Regions from separate parts of the Mesorhizobium sp. M4B.F.Ca.ET.143.01.1.1 genome, predicted to be linked through region 1. Evidence: predicted binding sites of a transcription regulator. Region 1 holds the regulator's gene; the other holds the start of a gene.
The links. Region 1 encodes PhoB, which activates phosphate uptake and scavenging genes when phosphate is short. Its sites were predicted from a motif close to TGTCATNNANCTGTCAT; they were not measured.

Region 1 (8,891 bases):
CTTCGGCCTGCTCGGCCTTGCCGTGTTCATCAATTTCCTCGGCATGCCGCGCTCGGCCGCCTTTGTCGGCGGCCTGGTGCTGACGCTGATGACGCTGCCGACGATCATCATCGCCACCCGCGCGGCGCTTGCCGCAGTGCCGCCGTCGATCCGCTCGGCGGCGCTCGGTCTCGGCGCCTCCAAGATGCAGATGGTGTTCCAGCACATCCTGCCGCTTGCCGCCCCCGGCATCCTCACCGGCACCATCATCGGCCTGGCGCGCGCACTCGGCGAGACCGCGCCGCTGCTCCTGATCGGCATGGTCGCCTTCGTCGCCGACTATCCAAAGACGCCATTCGATCCGGCGACAGCGCTGCCGGTGCAGATCTACATGTGGGCCAACGAGGCAGAGCGCGCCTTCGTCGAGCGCATGTCGGGCGCGATCATCATCCTGCTCGTCTTCCTCATGGCCATGAACATCACGGCGATCGTGCTCAGGCGCCGCTTCGAACGGCGCTGGTAAAAGAAGGCATCTGGTATGAACATCATGACCGAACAGTCTCTTGAAAACGCAGTGGGCGACAAAATGAACGCCAAGTCGAACGAAGTGATCAAGATGCGCGGCGACAAGGTCGGCGTGTTCTATGGCGAGAAGCAGGCGCTGTTCGACGTCAATCTCGACGTCCGCCTCAACCAGGTGACGGCGTTGATCGGTCCTTCGGGCTGCGGCAAGTCGACCTTCCTGCGCTGCCTCAACCGCATGAACGACACCATCGATTCGGCGCGGGTGACCGGCAAGATCACGCTGGACCAGGAGGACATCTACGACAAGAGCATCGACGTCGTCGAGCTCAGGGCCCGGGTCGGCATGGTGTTCCAGAAGCCGAACCCGTTCCCGAAGTCGATCTACGAGAATGTCGCCTACGGCCCGCGCATCCATGGGCTGGCCAAGCGCAAGGCCGACATGGACCAGATCGTCGAATCCAGTCTGAAGAAGGCGGCGATCTGGAACGAGGTGAAGGACCGCCTGCACGAGCCCGGCACCGGCCTATCCGGCGGCCAGCAGCAGCGCCTGTGCATCGCCCGCGCCATCGCCGTCTCGCCGGAGGTGATCCTGATGGACGAGCCGTGCTCGGCGCTTGACCCGATCGCCACCGCCCGCGTCGAGGAGCTGATCGACGAGCTGCGCCAGAACTACACGATCGTCATCGTCACCCATTCGATGCAGCAGGCGGCGCGCGTGTCGCAGCGCACGGCGATGTTCCACCTCGGCTACCTGGTCGAGGAGGGCGCCACCGACAAGATGTTCACCAACCCCGACGACAAGCGCACCCAGGACTACATCACCGGCCGGTTCGGCTGATTTCCAAGCACGAGGACAGGATCATGGGTGAACATCATACGGTTGCGTCTTTCGACGAGGATCTCGGCGCCATCAGCAAGCTGATCTCCGACATGGGCGATCTCGCCCGCTCGATGGTCGCCGGCTCGACGCGGGCGCTGCTCAATTCCGACAACGCCCTGGCGCAGCGCGTGGTGTCCGACGACGCCATCATGGACGCGCGCCAGCGCGAACTCGACGACCGCGCCATCACACTGATCGCCAAGCGGCAGCCGATGGCCAACGATCTGCGCGCCGTGGTCGGCTCGATCCGCATGGCGGGCGACCTCGAACGCATCGGCGACCTCGCCAAGAACATCGCCAAGCGCGTCGGCACCGTCGGTCTCAGCGTCACGCCGCGCGACCTTTCGCATTCCATCGACGGCATGGCGCAGCTGGTGCTGATCCAGGTGCAGGGGGTCATCGAGGAATATGCCGCCGCTGATGCCGCGGCGCTTGCCAAGCTCCGCAACGACGACGAGCGCATCGACGTTAAATACACCTCGGTGTTCCGCGAACTTTTGACCTACATGATGGAAGATCCGCGCAACATCACCGCTTGCACGCATCTGTTGTTCTGCGCCAAGAATCTGGAGCGCATCGGCGACCATGTCACCAACATCGCCGAGAACGCCTACTACGTGCTGACCGGCCAGCAACTGCCCGCCAATCGTCCGAAGCTGGACGAGACGGCGATGTCGGCGCCGGCCTGAGAAGAAGGGTGACGGGCCGATGATCGCGCCACGCATCATGGTGGTGGAGGACGAGGAGCCGCTGGGGGTGCTGCTCCGCTACAATCTTGAATCGGAAGGCTACCAGGTCGAGGTGGTGACACGCGGCGACGAGGCCGAAATCCGGCTGCAGGAAAACGTGCCCGACCTCCTGGTGCTCGACTGGATGGTGCCGGCGGTTTCCGGCATCGAGCTCTGCCGGCGCCTCAGGATGCGGCCGGAGACCGAGCGGCTGCCGATCATCATGCTGACGGCGCGCGGCGAGGAAAGCGACCGGGTGCGCGGCCTCTCCACCGGCGCCGACGACTATCTGGTCAAGCCGTTCTCGACGCCGGAGTTCATGGCGCGCGTCAAGGCGCTGCTGCGCCGCGCCAAGCCGGAAGTCCTGTCCAGCATGCTGAAGGTCGGCGACATCGTGCTCGATCGCGAGTCGCACCGGGTGTACCGCAAGAAGAGCGAAATCCGGCTCGGACCGACCGAGTTCCGCCTGCTCGAATTCATGATGCGGCATCCCGGCCGGGTGTTCTCGCGCAGCCAGCTGCTCGACAATGTCTGGGGCGAGACGATCTACATCGACGAGCGCACGGTCGACGTGCATGTCGGCCGCCTGCGCAAGGCGGTCAACAATGGCCGCATGCCTGACGTCATCCGCACCATCCGGGGCGCGGGCTACGCGATCAGGGAAGATTGACGCTCAGGCCACGTTCTTCCCGGTGGCGCCGCCTTTCACCTGCACGCCCGGCGCGAAAATCTCCTGGTCGACGAAGGTCAGTGCGCGCATGGCGCAGCCTTCGCGGATGAGCGGCAATTCGTTCGGCTCGGTGTCGAAGGAGATCGACTTCGAATGCTGGCCGCCGGCGGTCTGGGCGATCGCCTCGCGCAGCGCCGGCTCGATCAGATCGAAGGCGGCGGCGCTGACGCCGACCATGGCGACGGGAGCTGGATCGATCAGCGCGAACAGGCTGCCGAGGCCGAAGCCGAGCGCCTCGCCGGCCTTGCGGTAGGCCTGGCGCTCCGGGCCGTCGCCGGCGCGCGCCCTGGCGGCGAGCGAGCGCATGTCGGCGTCGCTGACATCGACCGGCTCGGCGTCCTCGCCCATCTGCTTGGCATTGCGCCAGATCGCATAGTTGCCGGCATAGGCCTCGACGCAGCCGCGCCGGCCGCAGCGGCAGAGCGCGCCGCCCGGCCGGTGGATCATGTGGCCGAATTCGCCGCCGGAGGAATGGGTGCCGGTGAACAGCTCTCCCTTCAGCACCAGCCCCATGCCGATGCCGTGCGAGAGCAGGATGGCAATGAAGTCGTCGCGGTACCGCTCGGGATCGCGCCACTGCAAGGCCACCGCCATCATGTTGCAGTCATTCTCCATGGTGGCCGGAACGCCAAATTCGGCTTCCAGAATGTCGGCGAAGGCGATGTCGGTCTGCGGCGTGATCGGCGACCACAACATGGCGCGGGCATGGGTGTCGGTGATGCCCTGGATGCCCATGGCGATGCGGGCGACGCCGCGGACGTCGAGGTCGGGATCCTCGAAACGGCGCCGGACGATGGCCACGCATTCGCCGATCAGCTCGTCGCGCGGCATGATCGCCGTGTCGAGGCGGCGCTGCTCCTCGGCAATGACCTGCCCGGCATAGTCGATGACAGCGACGGAAAGGAAGTTCAGCGACAGGACCACCGTCATCACCGCCGTGGCTTCCGGATTGAGGGCAAGCCCGACCTGCGGCCGGCCGCGCTTCAGCGAAACAGCCTCGTTTGGCTTGCTCTCGGTCAGAATGCCTTCCTGGATCAGGTCGGACGAGATCGCCGAGATGGTCGAATGGCTGAGGCCGGTGGTGGCGGCGATCTCGGTACGCGACGGCTGGCCGGCGCGGCGCACGGCCGAAATAACCATCGCCCGGTTGCGTCGGCGCAGATCGTCGTGGCGGATTCCAACCGACATGCTTTGCCTTCCTCCCGGTCGTCGCGGCCGTTTTTGATTTCGAAGGCCGTCGGCGACACCGTATGAATAGTGGCAGAAGCGGGCCAGCCTGTCATTTATTTATTCCGGAGCTCGAAAAAAATTCGCCGAGGCCTCGGAATCGATGAGAATCGTTGTTGACAGCGCTCCGGCGTTGGATCATATTTTTTTCGAGGCTCGAAAAAAAGCCTCGATGCCGGCCTCAGGGCCAGTCTGGGTCGCGCCGCAATGGCGCAGGGAGGATATCATGAAGAAATTCGCAACCGCCATGCTGGCGGGTGTCGCCTTGTCGTTGACGCTCGCGTCGGTCGCCGAGGCGAAGGACAAGGTGATCGGCGTTTCCTGGTCGAACTTCCAGGAAGAGCGCTGGAAGACCGATGAAGCGGCGATGAAGAAGGCCATCGAGGCGGCCGGCGACAAGTATATTTCCGCCGACGCGCAGTCCAATCCGGGCAAGCAGTTGACCGACGTCGAAAGCCTGATCTCGCAGGGCGCCAATGCCCTGATCGTGCTGGCGCAGGACGCTTCGGCCGTCGGGCCGGCGGTGCAAAAGGCGCTGGACGAAGGCATTCCGGTCGTCGGCTACGACCGGCTGATCGAGAACAAGGACGTCTTCTACCTGACCTTCGACAACAAGGAAGTCGGCCGCATGCAGGCCCGCGAAGTGTTCAAGGTCAAGCCGGAAGGCAACTATGTCTTCATCAAGGGTTCGGGCGCCGATCCGAACGCCGATTTCCTGTTCGCCGGCTCGATGGAAGTGCTGAAGGAAGCCATCGACGGCGGCAAGATCAAGAATGTCGGCGAGGCCTATACGGACGGCTGGCTGCCCGCCAACGCGCAGAAGAACATGGAGCAGTTCCTGACCGCCAACGACAACAAGGTCGATGCGGTGGTGGCGGCCAATGACGGCACCGCCGGCGGCGTCGTCGCGGCGCTGACGGCGCAGGGCCTCGCCGGGACCGTTCCGGTGTCGGGCCAGGACGGCGACCACGCCGCGCTGAACCGCATCGCGCTCGGCACCCAGACCGTGTCGGTGTGGAAGGACGCGCGCGAACTCGGCAAGAACGCCGCCGAGATCGCCTCGGCACTCGCCGACGGCAAGAAGATGACCGACATTGCCGGCGTCAAGGACTTCACCACGCCGGGCGGCAATACCGTCAAGTCGCTGTTCCTGACGCCGGTCGCGATCACCAAGGACAACCTGAACGTCGTCATCGACGCGGGCTGGATCAAGAAGGACGAAGTCTGCGCCGGCGTTGCCGCGGGCGCCGTCGCTGCCTGCAACTGAGGCAGTTTGAAGACCAGGCGCCGCGGCCCATGAGCCGCGGCGTCCATCAAGCTTCGTTTCGCAACGGGCTTCCGGCTTCAAGTGAGCCGGGAAAGCCAATAGAATCGTGTTCCGGCAACCGCGCCAGACGGCAAACCGGTGGGAGGAAATCATGACCGATACGACCTCAAGCACGGTCGCCGCGGACCGGGCACGCGCAGCCGAACTCAGCGCCGCCGGCCGCTTCCTCAAGGCAACCGAACTCGACACGCGCATGCTCGGCATGGTCGGCGCGCTGCTGGTCATCTGGATCGGCATCCACGTCCTGTCGGGCGGGCTTTTCCTGACGCCGCGCAACCTGTGGAACCTGTCGGTGCAGACGTCCTCGGTAGCCATCATGGCGACCGGGATGGTGCTGGTCATCGTCATGCGCAATATCGATCTTTCCGTCGGCTCCGTCGAAGGCGTGGTCGGCATGATCATGGGCGTGGCGCAGGCCGAATTCCTGATCCGAGTCATCGGTCTCGAGCTCGGAAATCCATGGCTGTGGATCATCGCGCTCGCTGCCGGCGTGGTGCTTGGCCTGGCGATCGGCGCCTTCCAGGGCTTCATCATCGCCTATATGGAGGTGCCGGCCTTCATCGTCACGCTGGGCGGCCTGCTGGTCTGGCGCGGCATGGCCTGGATGATCACCAGCGGCCGCACGGTCGCGCCGCTCGACGCCACCTTCCAGTTGATGGGTGGCGGACCGCGCGGCTCGATCGGCGCCACGGCGAGCTGGGTCGTCGGCGTCGTCGCCTGCGCGGCGGTCGCCTTCGCGCTGCTCAACGGCCGCTCGCAGCGCAAGCGGTTCAATTTCCCGCTGCGTCCGGTGTGGGCTGAAGTCTTCCTCGGCGTCGTCGCCTGCGCCGCCATCCTCGGCGCGGTCTCAGTCGCCAATTCCTATCCGTGGCCGGTCGGCATCGTGCGCCAGTACGCCCAGCAGAACGGCATCACCCTTCCCGAAGGCGGTCTGTTCATCGCTCACGGCATCGCCATACCGGTGCTGATGGCGGTCGCGGTCGGCATTGTCATGACCTTCATCACCCGGCGAACCCGCTTCGGCCGCTATGTGTTCGCCATCGGCGGCAATCCGGAGGCGGCCTCGCTCGCCGGCATCAACACGCGCTGGGTGACGATGAAGGTGTTCATGATCATGGGCGTGCTGGCCTCGATCAGCGCCGCCATCTCGTCGGCGCGCCTCAACGCCGCCACCAACGCGCTGGGCACGCTGGACGAGCTGCTGGTCATCGCCGCCGCCGTCATCGGCGGCACGTCGCTCGCCGGCGGCTCGGGAACCGTGCTGGGGGCCATGCTCGGCGCGCTGCTGATGCAGTCGCTGCAGTCAGGCATGGTGCTGCTCGGCATCGACTCGCCGCTGCAGAGCATTGTCGTGGGCGCGGTTCTGGTCGTCGCCGTCTGGCTCGACACCGTCTACCGCAAGCGAGTCTGAGCAAGAACTTCAGGGAGGAGACGCGATCATGGAAAAGACAGCTCCCACCGGCACGCCGCTGATCGACATGCGCAACATCTCGATCGCCTTCGGCGGCATTCGCGCCGTCGACGATGCCTCGATCGATCTCTTTCCGGGCGAGGTGGTGGCGCTGCTCGGCCACAACGGCGCCGGCAAGTCGACGCTGATCAAGATCCTGTCCGGCGCCTACAAGCGCGACGCCGGCCAGATCTTCGTCAATGGCGAGGAGGCGCACATTTCCAACCCGCGCGACGCCAAGAAATACGGCATCGAGACGATCTACCAGACGCTGGCGCTCGCCGACAATGTCGACGCCGCCGCCAATCTCTTCCTTGGCCGCGAGCTGATGACCGGCTGGGGCACGCTCGACGATGTCGCCATGGAGGCCGAGGCGCGCAAGGTGATGGGCCGGCTCAATCCGCGCTTCCAGCGCTTCAAGGAGCCGGTGATCAAGCTCTCCGGCGGCCAGCGGCAGTCGGTGGCGATCGCGCGCGCCATCCTGTTCAACGCCCGCATCCTGATCATGGACGAGCCGACGGCCGCGCTCGGGCCGCAGGAGACGGCGCAGGTCGGCGAGCTGGTCAAGCAGCTCAAGGCCGAGGGCATCGGCATCTTCCTGATCAGCCACGACATTCACGACGTGTTCGAGCTTGCCGACCGGGTCTGCGTGATGAAGAACGGGCAGGTGGTCGGCACCGCGCGCACCAGCGACGTCACCCAGGACGAGGTGCTCGGCATGATCATCCTGGGCAAATGCCCGCCCGGCGCCATTCCCGGACCGGGGGCGCTGAAGATCGCCGCCTGAGGATTGGAAGCCGGCCAGAGAGGTTCAACGTTTCACGGAAACGCAGAACCGCTCTATCTCTTTGTTTTCACTCAATTCCGGACGGAAAACCGTTTCCCGCTTTTCCTGGCATTGCTCTAATGTCCGATACGTGATGTGCCAGGCGTCATGATGATTTGGCCGCGCCATTGTGTTGCCGCGGGGACTTGCTCATAAAGGTGCCCAACCGTTCAGGGGCCACTTCCTCAGTTGAAAAAGTTCTTCCCGATCCTCGCCTTCATCGCCGTCGCGCTGATCAGCCTGACGATGGCGGGGTTCGCCTATTTCGCCACGCAGGAAGCGGCGCGGATCAAGTTCGACGCGACCGCGGACGACGCGCTCAACCGGATCGAGAGCCGTATCGATCTCCATCTTTCGCTGCTGCGCTCGACCCAGGCGCTGTTCGACGCCCGCAACGGCGACATTTCACGCAATGAATTCAAGGCGTTCTTCAACGCGCTCGATGTCGACAACAATTTCGCCGGGCTGCGCGGAATCGGCTTCCTGCGGCTGGCTAAGGCCGGCGACGAGGCGGCGGTCGAGCGCGATATCCTGCGCGACCATGGCGTCGCGCATCAGGTCTACCCCGCGACGACGCAACCGTGGCGCACGCCGATCGTTATGTTCGAACCGATAGCTCCGTCCAATCAGGCCAGCATCGGCTACGACATGTTCACCGAGCCGGCACGGCGGGTGGCGATCGAAAAGGCGATGGCCGACGACCAGCAGCATGCAAGCGGCCTGGTCCAGCTCGGCCAGGGGACGGGCGCTACCCAGACCTTCCCCGGGTTCCTGGTCTTCGTGCGGCTCAATGTCGAAACCGCGCCCGAGGTCATCAACGCCAGCCGGTCGTCGACGGCGGGATTCCTCTATGCGGCCTTCCGCGCCCGAGACCTGTTCCAGACTGCGCTCAGCCGCGCCCCGCTGCTGCCGGTCAACACCGAGATCTATGACGGCAAGGTGGACGCCGGCAATCTTCTGTTCCGGTCGGAGACGCCGCCGTCCGAGACCCTCGGCGAGAGGCTGCTGGTGAGCCGCAAGCTCGTCGTCGCCGGCCGTCCCTGGACGGTGCTGTTTCGGCCGACAAGCGCTTTCTCGCTGCCGTCCTCGCGCGCCATTCCGGTGATGCTCGGCCTGTTCGGACTGTTGCTCGCCGGCGCCATAGCGCTGGTGGCGCGCTATCAGGAGCGTGCCTATGACGCGGTATCGCTGCTGCACGAAACGACGGAAAAGAGCCTGC
Region 2 (8,891 bases), on a different contig from region 1:
ACAACAACGGCATCAAAGTCGCTGGAAACATCCATTATCCGGGTGGCTTTGACGCGAGCAGGAAATATGCGGCCATCATCACTGTTGCGCCCGCCGGCGGGGCAAAGGAACAGACCGCAGGCATTTATGCGAAAAAGATGGCGCAGAGAGGGTTTGTGACAATCGCTTTCGACGCGTCATTCCAGGGCGAAAGCGGTGGGGAGCCCCGGTACAAGGAAGACCCGATAGCACGCGTGGAAGATGTCCGTGGTGCGGTCGATCACCTTGTAAGCCTTCCCTACGTCGATGAAAAACGCATCGGTGTTCTCGGTATCTGTGCGGGTGGCGGCTACGCTGCCAGTGCAGCGATGACCGAGCGGCGCATCAAGGCCGTCGGCCTCTCAGTCCCCGTCAACGGCGGGAGAGAAATGAGGGCTGCCGGCAGGGAAGCGACGATTGCGACCCTTGGCACAATTGCCGAGCAGCGCACGGCCGAGGCTCGTGGAGCCGAGCCGATGATCTTGCCGTGGATCCCTGATGAATACAAAGAATCCGGCGACATCGATCTTCGCCAAGCTTACGACTACTACCGTACGCCCCGCGGTCAGCATCCGAACTGGCAAAACAAATCCCGCTTCGTGGGAATGGACGCCGTGTTGGCGTTCGATGCCTTCTATCTGGCCGACATGCTTCTCACCCAGCCGCTGCAGGTCATCGTCGGCAGCGAGCCAGGCGCTTTCGGTTCCAACCGGGACGGGCACGAAGTCTACGAACGCGTCGGCTCAGCCCAGAAAGACCTGCTGGTTTTCGAGGGAGCGTCGCATTTCGACCTCTATGACAAGCCCGAATATGTCGACAGGGCCGTGGCGAAGTTCGCGGATTTCTATTCGACGCATTTGAAGTCACCCGCCTGAGGCGGGTCGCCCCAACTTCGATACGAACGGAGATCTGTCATGTCTACCGACAGCAGCACTGCTATCCCACAATCTCCTCGCGTGAATCGTCGCGATATTCTACTAGCGGGCGGCGCATTGGGATTGGCATCAATGATGCCGAGCCTGCCAGCCACGGCGCGGACGGCCACAGCCGCAGCGCAATCGGGTTCCGCTCCCGCCGCTGGCCGCAGGAGGCTGGGCTCCCTCGAAGTCTCGCCGGTCGGGCTTGGCTGCCAATGGTTGCCTGGGCCAAAGGAGGGCACCGTTTCTGATTTTTACACCAGCACGCTCGACCGCGGCGAAGCGATCCGCCTCATTCGCAGCGCAGTGGATCGAGGTGTGACGCTTATCGATACCGCCGAGATGTACGGGCCTTTCATATCCGAGGACATTGTCGGCGAAGCGCTCCAGGCTGTTCGTGATCAGGTGGCACTGGAGACGAAATTCGGCGGCGATATCGATCCCGACACAGGCAAGATGGGCGAGCGCGGCATGAACAGCCGGCCGGAGCACGTCCGCCGGGCGGTCGAAGGCTGCCTGAAGCGACTGCGAACGGACCGCATCGATCTCTTGTACCAGCATCGTGTCGATCCAACCGTCCCCATCGAGGACGTCGCCGGTGTGGTCAAGGATTTGATGGCGGAAGGGAAAGTCCTCAACTGGGGTCTTTCCGAGCCGGGAATCCAGACCATCCGCCGCGCCCATGCGGAGCAGCCTCTCGCAGCCATCCAGAACGAATACTCGATGCTGTGGCGAGGAGCGGAGGCGGAGGTGCTTCCGCTATGCGAGGAACTGGGTATCGGCTTCGTCTGCTGGAGCCCCCTCGGAATGGGCTTTCTTTCTGGAAAAATGAGTGCCGATACCCGGTTTGGAAGCGGCGCTTCCTTCGACCTTCAGCCCGGTGCGGGCTCATTCGATTTCCGTGCTCTTGTTCCCCGTTTCGAACCGGAAAACCTCAAATCCAACATGGCCCTTTACGCCGTGGTGTTGAAATGGGCGCAACGCAAGGAGGCTGTGCCCGCGCAGATCGCACTTGCATGGCTGCTTGCGCAGAAGCCCTGGATCGTTCCGATCCCCGGGACGACAAAGATTGCCCATATGGAACAGAACGTGGGTGCTGCATCGATAACGTTCTCGGCCGCCGAATTTCAGGAGATCAATAGCGATATCGCCAGCGTGGAAATTCACGGAGCCCGTCTTCCCAAGGAAGAGGAGCACGTCGTCGGGGCCGACACTCCGCCGAAACAGTAGTCTGGAGACGGGAAGCAAGCGCAACCATGCCGGGATCCGGCATGGCCGGGCCGCGTCGCATTACGAGAAGGAACCGGTCAGCGCCTGGACCTTCTAGCTGCCGTTGCTCGCCCACCCGATGCCAATTGGTGCCGCAACTCCTTGAGCAGAGCAGCGAAAGCCGGGGAGGGATGCCGACGGTCCGGGTAATAGAGATGATATCCCTGGAAGGTCCGGCACCAATCATCGAGCACGCGTATCAATGCCCCGTCGGCAACAGCTTGCGCGGTGCTGTCCTCTGTGACCATTGCGAGACCATGCCCCGCAAGCGCGGCGGTGATGGCAAGACGCTCGTCGTTCAGAATGAGCGGTCCCTCGACACGGACGTGCAGCTCGCGGCCATCCTTCTGGAACTCCCAGGCGTAGAGACCGCCGGCTGTCGGGAGGCGCAAGTTCATGCAGCGGTGCTGAATCAGGTCATGGGGGGTGTGAGGAGTTCCGTGCTTGGCGAGGTACGACGGAGAGCCGACAACAACCATGCGCAGATCGGGTCCGATGCGGACCGCAATCATGTCCTTGGCGACCTGCTCACCCATCCGAATACCGGCATCAAACTGATCGGCAACGATATCGGTGAAGGAGGCATCGACCGAGATTTCCACCTGCACGTCAGGGTAGGCGTACATCAATCGCGAGACTGCCGGCCACAGCACGGTCTGGGCTGCATGGAGTTCGGCGGTCACCCGAACGAGGCCGCTTGGCGTGTCCCGGAGCTCGCTCAAGGTTGCCAGCCGCGCCTCGACATCGGCAAGCGCCGGCTTCAGGGTTTCGATGAGTTGCGCACCCGCCTGTGTCGGAGCGACGCTGCGCGTCGTGCGGGTCAGCAACCTCATCCCGAGCCGCTCCTCGAGCCGGCGCACCGTTTGGCTCAGCGATGATTGGGACTGGCCTAGCCTGGCTGCGGCACGCGTGAAGCTGCGTTCCTCGGCGACCGCGAGGAAAACGTTGAGATCGCCAAGGTCGTTACGTCGCACTTATCACGCCACCTTATGGGTTCATACGCATTTAAGCATCTAAGCGATTGCCGCTCCAAACGCCAGATAGATCCCGGATGCCGCCGGCAACGTGGGCTGGTCGGTCAACAGCCTGTGGATGCTCGGCCTGTTCCTGGCCTGGCGGGGCGGCCTCTCGTCAGCGTGCTGGGTTAGGTGTACCATTTTGGCCAGTTTGGGTCCGGGGCAGGATGATGAATGTCCCTCCATTGAACCGGAAACTGCTGGCGATCCTTGCGTTGGATATGGTCGGCTATTCAAAGGCGACCGAGATTGACGAAGCTGGCACCATCGGGCGCCTGAGAGCTATCCGGGCCGACGTAACCGATGCAGCGATCGCTCTGCATCAGGGTCGAATTGTCAAGCTGTTGGGAGATGGCGCACTTGTCGTCTTCGACAGCATCGTCGATGCGGTGATCTGCGCAGCCGAAATTCAGAAAGCTGTGGCCGTTCGCAATGGCGGATTGCCGGAGCATGAGCGGATTGTGTTCCGCATCGGGATCAATCTTGGCGATGTGGCGCTGGTGGATGGCGATGTGTATGGCGACGGCGTCAACGTCGCCGCTCGCATAGAGCAACTGGCCGATCCGGGCGGGGTGATGGTGTCAGGTACCGCCTACGACCATTTGCAGGGCAAGCTTGATTGGCCACTCGATTTCGTCGGCGAGCAGCAGGTCAAGAATATCAACCGCCCGGTGCGGATGTACCGGGTGAGGCTCGATGGCAAGCGGGTGCACCGGACCTTACGCCAGGCGATGCCGCACTGGACCAGGACGGCTGCGGCGGCGATCGTGGTGCTGGCTCTGGTGGGTGGGGGGACCTGGTGGTTCTTTCAGCCCACGTCACTGGGGGGCAAGCCGTCGGTCGCGGTGCTGCCTTTCAATAATTATGGCGACGAGGCCAGCGGGCGTCTGGCCGATGGCTTGACTGAGGATATCATCACCGACCTTGCGCGGTTTCCCGAACTCGACGTCGTGGCCCGGAATTCGACGGAAGTCTACAAGGGCAAGCCGGTGGATGCCCGCCAGGTCGCACATGCGCTCCATGTCGGTTTCGTACTGGAAGGCTCCATCCAGCGGCAAGATGAGCGGGTGCGGGTCACCGCGCAGTTGATCGATGCACAAACCGGAAATCACCTTTGGTCGGATCGTTGGGACCGGCCCGCTGAGGACGTGTTCGCCGTCCAGACCGAGATCGCAGAGCAAGTCTCCAACCGTCTGGGCGGCGGCGTAGGGTTGATTCAAACGGCCGGGCGGGCCGCGGCCAAACGCAAACGACCTGAAAACCTGAATGCTTATGACTATTATCTGCTCGGGACCGAGAAGATTGAAAAGATCACCGTAGCCGATGAGCAGGAGGCAATCGCGCTTCTCAACCGCGCCATTGAGCTGGACCCCGGCCTGGCTCGCGCCTGGGTAGAACTCTACCATGCTCACGGTATATTGGCTGGCTTCGGTATCAATCCCGAGAGCGAGATCAAGGCGGCTGCCGATGTGGCCGAACACGCGGTGCGGCTCGATCCAGGCGACGCTGAGGCACACGCCGTGTTTGGGATGAGTCTCAGCCACAAGGGCGACAACGCCCGCGCCAAGGCCGAACTGGATACGGCTCTTCGTCTCGCTCCCGGTTCGTCCGAAATCCTGACATTCTATACCGGCTATGCGGCACGCTTCGGTGAACCCGAACGCGGCGCTCAGATGGTCGACCAGGTAATGCGGCTCGACCCGAACTATCCGATGTGGACGTCCAACTTCTTCGGCCCTGCCTATTTTATGGCCGGCCGGTATGAGGACGCGTTGAAGATGCTGGAGCGCATGACACCTGACAACTACGACCATTGGAGGTGGGTGGTGTTTAGCGGCTCCCTTGCGGCTCTGGGTCGGATGGATGAGGCGAATGCCGCGGTTAGGGAAACTCTCAAGCACTACCCCGACCTGACCGTCGAGAGCATGATCAATGAAGTCGGCTTGAGCACTAGTGAGCGCAGCCGGTTTATTGAAACGATGCCGCTCGCCGGCTTTCCGTCTTGCGCCAAGCCCGAGGCGCTGGCGAAACTCGCCAAACCTGTGCGGCTGCCGGAATGCGAGGCGCAGCCTCTCGGGCAGCCGTAGAACAGCCCGGCCATTGGCGGACCGCCCCCCATGGCGTTGCCCGTCCAACGCGGCAGCTATTGCCAATATGCCGCGAAGCTGGTGTCATCCCATTTGCACCACGGAGGTATGACGATGAAGCGATCCCATGGGCTCGCCCTGTTTTCCTCGACTCTCGTCCTGTGCGCTGCGGCTTCGGTTCCCGCGCCCGCAGCGCAGCCCGGCGATCCGCCAGCCAACATCGCCAAGATAGAAACGGTGGTCGTTATCTTCGCCGAGAACCGCGCCTTCGACAATCTCTATGGTCACTTCCCTGGAGCCGAGGGCATCGACCAGGCAAGCAAGGAAAGCCTGCAGCAGCGTGACCGTGACGGATCCGTGCTGTCCGAACTGCCGCCTGTCTGGGACGGGCTGACGGCCAAGGGCGTCACGCCGCCGGTGACGCAGGCGATGACCGAGCACCTTCCGAACGCGCCGTTCACCGTGAACGACCCCAAGGGGTTCAACGTTCCGCTCAGCGTCGCAACGCACGATCTCTGGCACCGCTACTACCAGAACCAGATGCAGATCAACGGCGGCAAGAACGACATGTTCGTAGCCTGGGCCGATTCAGGCGCCATGCCGATGAGCAACTGGGACGCCTCCAAGACCGACATGTGGGCGGTGGCGCAAAAATACGTGCTGGCCGACCATTTCTTCATGGGCGGTTTCGGCGGTTCCTTTTTCAACCATCAGTGGCTGATCTGCGCCTGCGCGCCTTACTACGCGGATGCCGACAAGAACCCGGCCAAGCCGTCGATCTCGGTGACGGACGATGGCGGCACAGCGCTGAAGCTCGCCGACAATTCGCCGAAATCGGTGCGCGACGGTATCCCGAAATTCGTCTCCGACGGCAATCTGACGCCGGATTTCTACGCGGTGAACACGATGCAGCCGCCATACCAGCCGAGCGGCAATGATCCGGCGCCCGGCGGCGATCCGCTCCTCGCGGACCCGTCCAAGCCGACCACGCTGCCGCCGCAGACGGAGCCGACCATCGGCGATATGCTCAGTCTCAAGCAGGTCAGCTGGGCATGGTATTCGGGCGCCTGGCAGTACACGCTCGACCATGGCAATCACACGCCGATCCCGAATTTCCAGTACCATCACCAGCCGTTCAACTATTACGCCAACTACGCGCCGGGCACCGAGGCCAGGCGGGAACACTTGCGCGACGCCGGGCTGGCTGGCGTGAGCTTCATTCAGGCGATCGACGACGGCGCCCTGCCTCAGGTCTCCTTCTACAAGCCGCAGGGCAATCTCAACGAGCATTCCGGCTATGCCGACATCCAGGCCGGCGACCGCCATATCGCCGATGTCATCGGCCATCTGGAGAAGAGCCCGCAATGGCCGCATATGCTGGTCGTTGTCGCCTATGACGAGAACGGCGGCATCTGGGATCACGTCGCGCCGCCCAAAGGCGACCGCTGGGGACCGGGCACGCGCATCCCCGCGATCATCGTTTCGCCTTTTGCCAAGCATGGCTATGTCGATCAAACGCCCTATGACACGACCTCGATCCTGCGCTTCATCACCGAGCGTTTCGAATTGCCGGTCCTGCATGGCATCGTGGTTCGCGACAGGGCAATGTCAGCGCATGGCGAACCGCCGCTCGGCGATCTCACCGGTGGGCTCGACCTGAATTGAGGGCGCGTATCTGGAGGACGAAGATGGACGTCGACAGGGTTGTTGCCCTGGTCACTGCTGGCGGCATCGAACTCACCGACCGCCGCCGCAACGCCAAGGGCGACGGTTGGTCGCTTAGTTTCTCCAACGGCGCCACCGTGGAGGTGGGTGACGACGGGTCGGCACGCATTGCCGGGAAGGGCGCCAGGGCCGTGGCCAGGCTGCTGGACCTGCCGACCGCGCCGCGCGCCAGCTGAGCCAGGCGACGTCGCCGCCTGGCCGCCACTGCCGTCATTTGGGATTTCTGGTCAAAATCGCCGAAGCCACGCAAGGGCCGGGCGCAGCCGGCTTTCTCTCGGTTTCCGCCCGAAAGACGTCACGAGGCGGACGCGACGACCCCCGGTTGCACGCGCCCGAACTCGACGTCCCAGCTGCGTTCCGCCGGTGCGGCTTCGCCGCTCAGCCCGAGCTTGGGGAAAAGCAGTTCCGCGACATTGAAAACCTCTTCCAGATGCGGGTAGGCGGACGCGATGATCGTTTCGATGCCGATCTCCTGATACTCGCGGATGCGTGCGGCAACGTTGTCGGGATTTCCGACCAAGGCCGTTCCAGCACCCCCACGCACCAGCCCGGGTCCGGCCCACAGGTTCGGACCGACAACCAGCCGGTCTCGTCGGCCCTGGTGCAGAGCCGACATGCGCTTCTGTCCAACCGATTCCGAGATATTGACGAATCCGTTCTGGGCCTCGGCGATCAGGTCGTCGGTGACGCGGCTGATCAGTCGGTCTGCGGCGGCCCAGGCCTCATCCTCCGTTTCGCGAACGATCAAATGGATGCGAAGGCCGAAGCGGATCGTTCGGCCTTGCGCCGCTGCGGCCTGCCTGACCCGCCCGATCTTTTCGGCGAGCTGGTCCACCGGTTCGCCCCAACTCAGATAGGCGTCCACGTGCTTGGCGGCGATCGCAATGCCGGCATCGGACGAACCTCCGAACCACAGTGGAGGATGGGGCTGTTGAACCGGCGGGAAGGAAATGTCGGTGCCGTGGGCGGAAAGATACTTGCCCTCGAAATCCGCCGGTTCACCTGAAAGGATTCGCCGCCAGATGGTCAGGAACTCGTCGGTCTGCGCGTAGCGGTCGTCATGGTTGAGCTTGTTGCCGTCACCGGCGAGGTCGGCTGGATCCGCGCCGGTGACGACATTGAGCAGCACCCGGCCGCCCGAAATCCTGTCCAGCGTGGCGGCATGGCGCGCAAAGAGGGCCGGCGTTCCGCTGCCCGGCCGGAGCGCTACGAGGAATTTCAGCCGTTCGGTCAGCGGGATCAGGCCGGCTGCAACGATCCAGGCGTCCTCGCACCGCGTTCCGGTAGGCAAGAGCACGCCCTTGAAGCCAAGTCGATCGGCGGCTTGGGCGATCTCCCTGAGGTAGCGGAAGGTTGCCGGCCGGTGCCGCTCGTCGGTGCCGAGATAGGGGCCGTCACCATGGGTCGGCAGATACCAGTAGAGATCGAGCGGGCGGATGTTGCTGGACATCGGATTGTTCCTTCAGTGACAGGGGTGTGTGTTGACGGGCAGTTGTCAGAGCTTGCCCTTCCAGGGGACGAGGCGGTGCTCCAGCCAGCGCATGCCGCTCGTGAAAGCGAACGCCAGGGCGGCAATGACGATGAGGCCGACGAAGACAACGTCGGTAGCGAGGAAGTTGGCCGCGGACATGATCATGTAGCCGAGCCCCGACTGCGCCGCGATCAACTCGGCCGCGACCAAGGTGGACAGTCCGGCTCCGATGGCAATTCGCAGGCCGGTCAGGATTTCCGGCAATGCGGATGGCAGGATAATGGTCGTGAACAATTGCAGGCGGCTCGCGCCAAGGGACAGCGCGGCATTGATCCGCTCAACGGGCACTGAACGGACTCCGGCCTGCGCGGCAAAGCAGATCGGGGCA

Region 2: a site for PhoB is predicted at 5,390-5,406, ahead of EN786_RS22335 (acid phosphatase). Genes of this name have one in related genera too.

What each region holds. Positions count from the first base shown of each region.
Region 1 covers NZ_SRSR01000005.1:204,272-213,162, reverse strand. The annotation lists gene pstA (phosphate ABC transporter permease PstA) at 1-502, shown strand, start outside; gene pstB (phosphate ABC transporter ATP-binding protein PstB) at 518-1,342, shown strand; gene phoU (phosphate signaling complex protein PhoU) at 1,366-2,073, shown strand; gene phoB (phosphate regulon transcriptional regulator PhoB) at 2,093-2,782, shown strand; gene EN786_RS14595 (ROK family protein) at 2,786-4,030, opposite strand; gene xylF (D-xylose ABC transporter substrate-binding protein) at 4,296-5,336, shown strand; gene EN786_RS14585 (sugar ABC transporter permease) at 5,488-6,807, shown strand; gene EN786_RS14580 (ATP-binding cassette domain-containing protein) at 6,836-7,633, shown strand; gene EN786_RS14575 (CHASE domain-containing protein) at 7,862-8,891, shown strand, end outside.
Region 2 covers NZ_SRSR01000009.1:104,684-113,574, forward strand. The annotation lists gene EN786_RS22315 (alpha/beta hydrolase) at 1-893, shown strand, start outside; gene EN786_RS22320 (aldo/keto reductase) at 933-2,165, shown strand; gene EN786_RS22325 (LysR family transcriptional regulator) at 2,243-3,178, opposite strand; gene EN786_RS22330 (adenylate/guanylate cyclase domain-containing protein) at 3,391-5,307, shown strand; gene EN786_RS22335 (acid phosphatase) at 5,422-6,972, shown strand; gene EN786_RS22340 (hypothetical protein) at 6,996-7,208, shown strand; gene ssuD (FMNH2-dependent alkanesulfonate monooxygenase) at 7,328-8,482, opposite strand; gene EN786_RS22350 (ABC transporter permease subunit) at 8,528-8,891, opposite strand, start outside.